DNA from 2 places in the Paenibacillus sp. AR247 genome. Region 1 is predicted to be linked to the other one. Evidence: predicted binding sites of a transcription regulator. Region 1 holds the regulator's gene; the other holds the start of a gene.
What was found. The regulator NrdR, encoded in region 1, represses ribonucleotide reductase genes. The targets are predictions, from matches to a motif close to AACACNATATATNGTGTT.
Positions count from the first base shown of each region.

Region 1 (3,408 bases):
GTGGAAATATTGTTGATCCATCAAGGGAAGGGGACGATGATCGTCAATAACAACCGCTACGACATCAAACCGGGCATGCTCTGTATTTTTCAGCCTTATCAGCTTCATCATCTCAAGCTCGAATACGACGAAGGCCAATGCTTCGAACGTTCCCTTGTGACCTTTGAACCGACGATGTTTGAGTCTTATTTTGAAAAATGGCCTTCGCTTCATACCTTTTATCGATTCATATATTTAGGGGAACTCCCTGTTCCGTGTTTATATGATACCGGGGATGAGCTCCACATCTTGGACGCTGTCTACAAAAGCTTGGATGATCAATTACACGCGCTTTCAGAGGCAGAAAGATATGAGGAATTTTCTTTATTTCTCGTTATGCTGTACCGTTCGATCCAACACGTATGGAATCAGCGGACGGAAGCCGGGCTGCCGAAACCGGCCCTTCGCCAAAATCATCAGGTGGAGCACATATTGACATGGATCGAGGCCAACTATACGTTACCGTTTCGATTGGACGACATGGCCAAGTCGCTTCATTTATCTCCTTATCATGTATCGCATCTTTTCAAAGAAGCGACAGGCATCAGCATCTCCGAATACATCATGGCCCGCCGGGTCCATCAATCCGTTCTGCTGTTAACGACCACCAAAAAACCAATCTCGCTCATTGCTGAGGAGATTGGTTTGGCAAACAGCTCTTATTTTTGTAAATTGTTCAAACAGCGCATGGGCATTACGCCGCACCAGTACCGGAAGAAGTGGGCCCGGACTTAATATAAAAAGAAAAACAAAAAACCCTTGATTCCCAAGGGTTTTCTTCTATGGAGCCTAGGGGGATCGAACCCCTGACCTCATCGCTGCCAGCGATGCGCTCTCCCAGCTGAGCTAAGGCCCCTTAATATTTTCTACTGATTTATTATGTATCAGCGACTCTTATAATTTATCAAAGATTTATGCATGTGTACAAACAAAAAAATTCAAAAAAGATTTTGGAGCTCACGCAAGTGTTCAGCCTTATGCTCCCATGCCATGGCCACCGCCAAAAGCAAAAGAGGCCCTAAGGCCCTTTTGCTCTTTTAAGATGGTTGCATCCTCTGTAACGGACCGGCAAAGCAGCATGCTCCCTTACGGTTAGTCCTCCACCGTATTTTTGGACAGCAGCCCCTTCAGCTCTTTCATGAACATGTTGATATCTTTAAATTGGCGGTAAACCGACGCAAAGCGGACATAAGCCACCTCGTCCACGGGATACAGCTGCTCCATCACCAGCTCGCCGATCTGGCGGCTCTCCACCTCCGCCACGGCGGTGTTGCGCAGTGATTTCTCCACCTCGGAGACGATCATGTCAAGCTGCTCCACGGATACCGGGCGCTTCTCGCAGGCGCGAATCAGGCCGCGGAGGATTTTATCCCGGCTGAACTCTTCCCGGCTTCCATCCTTCTTGATGACCATCAGCGGCGTTTCCTCCACCATCTCAAACGTGGTAAAGCGCCGGCTGCACTTCTCGCACTCACGCCTGCGGCGGATCGATTTATTTTCGTTAGCGGGCCGTGAGTCCAGCACTTTCGTGCCGGCATAATCACAGTACGGACATTTCATGGTAAACTCCCTTCCTTTGCAAATCACGGTGTATATAGAACAAAATCACGAACATTCACAGGGTCCGAATATCGCGAACCCTTATCCCATCAGGGATTAACTTGCCGCCTCACCGAAATGTATTAAATTTCCAACAAAAACTTTTCAAAAAGAGTAATGAACTTTTGAGCTTCGAGACATAATACATTTACAAACAGCGAGGAGGTGAACAACAATGGCTTCCAACAACAACAGCTCCAACAACCTGGTAGTACCTAAAGCTACCGCAGCCCTGAACCAATTGAAATATGAAGTCGCTCAAGAACTGGGTATCAGCATCCCACAAGACGGATACCAAGGCAACATGACTGCATATGAGAACGGTTCGATCGGGGGACTTATCACTAAACGTTTGGTGACCCTGGCTGAACAACAACTGGCTGGTCAATTCTAATTCGGTTTGATACCCGAAGAAGTGTTGGAGACGCTAACCTAGCTTCTCCAATGCTTCTTTTGTTATGTTTAGCGACAGAACAGTACTCCCTTTAAAACTCGCTGTATATCCGCGTGTACTGATTGTAGTAATAAATGACCCGCTGAACGTAGTGCCGGGTTTCCCCGATGGGAATATTTTTGACCGAGTCGTAGGTCCCGTCCCATACGCCCCTTTTCAGCCAACCATCCACTTTACCAGGCCCCGCATTGTATGCGGCGATGACGGCAATCCGGTTTCCTTTAAATTGCTCCGACAGCGTTTTGAGATACCAGGTGCCGATTTCGATGCTGGCCTCCGGCTCATGCTTAATATGGTCCAGCGTCACCTCGGGAAGCTTGGCCTTTTCCATCGCCCAATTGGCCGTATCCGGCATTAACTGCATCAGGCCGAGGGCCCCCTTCTTGGACTCCTTGCCCAGCTTGTAATTGGATTCCACCCGGATAATCGAAGCCACCAGGAACGGGTCGACGTCATAACGCTCAGCCTGCTCACGAATGTTCTCTTTATAATGAATCGGGTAAAACCACGACATCCAGTTCGTATTAAAAAACAGGATGACGACAAATCCTAAAAACAACAGAAGAAGCACGCTTTTTTTGCGTAAAAACTTCATAGCAGGCCCTTCCGGTTCCAAAATTCATCCACTTGGCGCTCCGTCTCGGAAGGTTGTCCACTGTTGTCGATCACAACGTCGGCCCGCTTCTTCTTCTCTTCGATATCCATTTGGGAACGAATCCGCGCGACCGCTTCATCCTTCGTCAGCCGGTTCCTCTCCATCAAGCGTTCCACCTGTACCTCAAACGGGGCATAGACCAGCAGGACCTGCTCAAACATCGCTTCCAGACCCGATTCAAACAGGAGCGGGATGTCCACCACCACCAGGCGGTCCGGGTGCTCCCGTTCAAAGGTCTGCATCTGCTCCCGAATCTCCTGACGGATCGCAGGATGCGTAATATCGTTCAGAGCTTTGCGCTCGCCGGGATCGTGAAACACGATATCCCCCAGGCGTCTGCGGTCCAGCGTTCCGTCCGGAAGGAGGATGGCTTGTCCAAAATGCTCAACGGCCGCCGCCAAAACCGGATGACCCGGGAGCATGACTTCCCGGGCGATGACGTCGGCGTCAACAAGCAGCGCCCCCTTGCTGACTAAGAGGGCGGATACGGTACTTTTTCCTGTCGCTATTCCTCCGGTTAACCCGATGTTCATATCCTTAACTCACCTCATAACAGCTTCATTATTCCCATTACAATTAATAATATTGCCGGCAGCACCGTAAACCGGCGCATCCACGTTCGGGACGCAAAGCGCAATCCCGTCTTCATTCCGACGACTAA
Region 1 covers NZ_PCZT01000002.1:288,755-292,162, forward strand. The annotation lists gene CPT76_RS01800 (AraC family transcriptional regulator) at 1-774, shown strand, start outside; tRNA gene CPT76_RS01805 (tRNA-Ala) at 823-895, opposite strand; gene nrdR (transcriptional regulator NrdR) at 1,132-1,599, opposite strand; gene CPT76_RS01815 (alpha/beta-type small acid-soluble spore protein) at 1,814-2,032, shown strand; gene CPT76_RS01820 (lytic transglycosylase domain-containing protein) at 2,124-2,687, opposite strand; gene coaE (dephospho-CoA kinase) at 2,684-3,280, opposite strand; partial or broken gene CPT76_RS38715 (MntP/YtaF family protein) at 3,295-3,408, opposite strand, start outside.

Region 2 (3,408 bases), on a different contig from region 1:
TCTTCGAATCAAGGAACTCGATGACATCCCAACCGAAAATGTTATAGTATCCGGCACCCGAGCCTTTGCGCTGGCCCATTTGGTCGGCATAGGAGAAGGCGTCCTCCATCAGCTTCAGCACCGGCATGATGCCTTTGGCCGCTCCGGCCACGCCTTTGATCGGTTCGCCGCGCCCACGCAGCTTGGACAAATTGACGGCGACGCCGCCGCCGATTTTGGACAGCTGCATGCAGGTGCCGAGCACGTAGTTGATCGAATTGAGCGAATCGTCCATTTCCAGCAGGAAGCAGGAGACCAGCTCGCCGCGACGGCTTTTGCCGGCATTGAGGAAGGTCGGGGTCGCTGGCTGCAGCCGCTGCTCGATCATCGCTTCGGCGATTCGGAGCGCTTTACCGATATTCCCTTCGCCCAAGTACAGCGCCACGATGGCGACGCGGTCCGGGTACTGCTCCAGATACTGCTTCTTGTCGTTGGTTCTCATCGCATAGTCCTTGTAGAACTTCGAGATCGCCATGTAGGACTGGAATTGGAAGTCGCTGCTCGCCGTCAGGTTGAACACGGACTCGACTTCGTCGTAGGTGTAATGCTCAAACACGTTCTCATAGTAGTCGTTGCTGATCAGGTAATCCAGCTTCTCGCGCAGGGAGCCGAACTTCATCGTATCGCGCTCCACTTCCTCCATAAAGGCGGCAACCGCCTCCCGGTCTTTTTCCAATTGAAAGTAACCGTCCGATCCGCGCTGCATAATTTCGTTGTTGAGTTCAATATGCTTCAATGCTCCGCACCCTCTCTTTGAAAATCTCCGTATCCCGTATCGTTCCCGAAAGCTCGAACTTGGTGATGACTGGCACATGGTACATCTCCGATATCGTATCCGCGCTCTTGGCGAAACGAGGCCCCCAGTTCCGGTTGCCGCTGGCCGACACGCCGCGAAGCATGCGGTTGTTCTTCGACAGAAAGTTCGACACTTTCTCGGGCACCTGCCCAAAACCCGTTGTATACGTTACGAGCACGTAAGGCTCATTCACTTGCTCCTGCTCTTCGATCGGAATGGCTCTCATGTTCAGCTTGTTGATAAAGCGTCTGACATTGCCGGTCTTGGAATCATAGACGATCAGCATGATCCTTCACTCCTGAATAATGTTCTCTGCCGTGGTCACGGGCGCAAAAAAAACGTCTATTGACGTCATTGTAGATAACCACACCACATATCGTGGTCGTTATTCTTGTGATCACAGAATGGTTCAGCTTCGCTGAAAAATTAAATTGATCTTCTTAAAATAACACCGGAATGAATGGTGTGTTGTGGGAAATTATGTTATATATACTATGCCGCTGACAATCAATATGTAGATGGTTTAAAGCGGGTATTTAGAATAATACATCAATATATTGATGTGGTCAAGCCTATGAGAATCATGTTCATGGGCGCAATTGCAGCCTGCTTGACGCCTTGAAAAACAAAAAACAGGGAGCCACCCGGCGATCCGTAAGCGGATCGATTCGGGGAGATTCCCTGTTTTTCTTCGGCTCCAAAGCCGCAAATATTTACACGCCTTGGATTGGAGTGCTTTCCAGAACTTTATCGATCAGTCCGTATTCTTGCGCTTCAGCTGCGCTCATGAAGTAGTCACGGTCGGTGTCTTTCTCGATGCGCTCCAGCGGTTGTCCGGTACGTTCGGACAGGATGCGGTTCAAGGTGTCTCGCATTTTCAGAATGCGGCGGGCGCGGATTTCGATATCCGTAGCCTGGCCTTGCGCACCCCCGAGCGGCTGGTGGATCATGATCTCACTGTTCGGCAGGCCGAAGCGTTTGCCCTTGGCGCCGGCGTTCAGCAGGAACGCGCCCATGGAAGCGGCCAAGCCTACGCAGATTGTAGATACGTCCGGTTTGATGAACTGCATTGTATCGAAAATCGCCATACCGGCCGTAATGGATCCGCCGGGGCTGTTAATGTACAAATGGATGTCTTTCTCCGGATCTTCGGCTGCGAGAAACAGCAGCTGGGCGATGATAGAATTGGCGACCACGTCATTGACTTCGGTGCCCAGGAAAATGATGCGGTCTTTCAGCAAACGGGAATAGATGTCGTAAGCCCGTTCACCGCGGTTGCTTTGTTCGACGACCATAGGAATATAACTCACGTGGAAAACCTCCCTTAATTGGCTCAAAATAGGTCATTCTATACATACTGTTACCGTATTAACCACATGATAAACAATTTCAAACAAAAAGTCAAAGAAAGTCAAACTCAAGGTAAAAAAAATAGCCATCTAATTGGCTGTGGTACGTTTGGTTAAAAACATAACGTAGAACGGTTGCCGTTCTGCGTTCTCTTCTATTGAAGAAAAATGGCGCGCCCGCGAGGAATTGAACCTCGATCTCAGGCTTCGGAGGCCTACGTCATATCCATTGGACCACGGGCGCAAAATTCAATAGCAAGAGTTATTATATGATAGCTTGCCTCAAAATGCAAGGGTTAAGTTATTAATTTTTTCGAATCAGGAAAATGCTGTATAGGAGGAAAGGCTGATGTGAATTATAGTCAGTGGACTACTTGCAACCAGCGCCATTATTGAGTAGAATAGTGGTGGGACTTAAAACGTTGACCCGGGACATTTTAGGGCCAGGGGAGAGAGGGAAGCGAAGTTGCAGGAGTGGAAAGAAATGCGGGATATATTAGAGATACAAAAGCAGCTTCTGCCTGATCTCGTGGACGTTCTCAAGACCAGATATACCATTCTTCATCAGATCAAGCTGTCGGAGCTGATCGGCCGGAGAACGCTCGCTGCATCCCTGCATATGACCGAGCGGGTGCTGCGGGCCGAGACGGATCTTCTCAAGTCCCAGGGCCTGGTTGAGATCGAGAGCTCTGGGATGAGGGTCAGCGAGGCGGGAAGCAAGCTGCTCGAACAGATGGAGCCGATGGTGAAAGTGCTGTTCGGCCTCAATGATCTTGGCGAGAAGATCCGCCAGACGTACGGCTTGCGCAAAGTCGTGGTCGTGCCCGGGGATTGCGAATCGTCGCCGCTCACGAAGCGTGACTTGGGACGCGCGGGTGCCAAAGCGCTGCTTGGCGTCATGAACCAAGGGGACACCGTAGCGGTGACTGGAGGCTCAACGCTCGCCGAAGTGGCGGAGCAGTTGACGCCGCAGGCGGCCGTACCGATGAAGAACAGCTGGTTCGTGCCAGCTAGGGGCGGACTTGGCGAAAGCGTGGAGTTTCAGGCGAACACGATCGCATCCACCATGGCCAAGCGCGTCGGCGCGCAATACCGGCTGCTGCATGTGCCGGACCTCCTGAGCGATGAAGCGTATCAGTCGCTGGTGCAGGACCGCAACATCCAGGAGATCGTGCAGGCGATCAGGCACTGCCGCATCATCATGCACGGCATCGGGGACGCGAT
Region 2 covers NZ_PCZT01000020.1:39,385-42,792, forward strand. The annotation lists partial or broken gene CPT76_RS40635 (ribonucleotide reductase N-terminal alpha domain-containing protein) at 1-775, opposite strand, end outside; gene nrdI (class Ib ribonucleoside-diphosphate reductase assembly flavoprotein NrdI) at 762-1,121, opposite strand; gene clpP (ATP-dependent Clp endopeptidase proteolytic subunit ClpP) at 1,549-2,145, opposite strand; tRNA gene CPT76_RS27315 (tRNA-Arg) at 2,354-2,428, opposite strand; gene CPT76_RS27320 (sugar-binding transcriptional regulator) at 2,669-3,408, shown strand, end outside.
Region 2: a site for NrdR is predicted at 1,201-1,218, ahead of nrdI (class Ib ribonucleoside-diphosphate reductase assembly flavoprotein NrdI). Genes of this name have one in related genera too.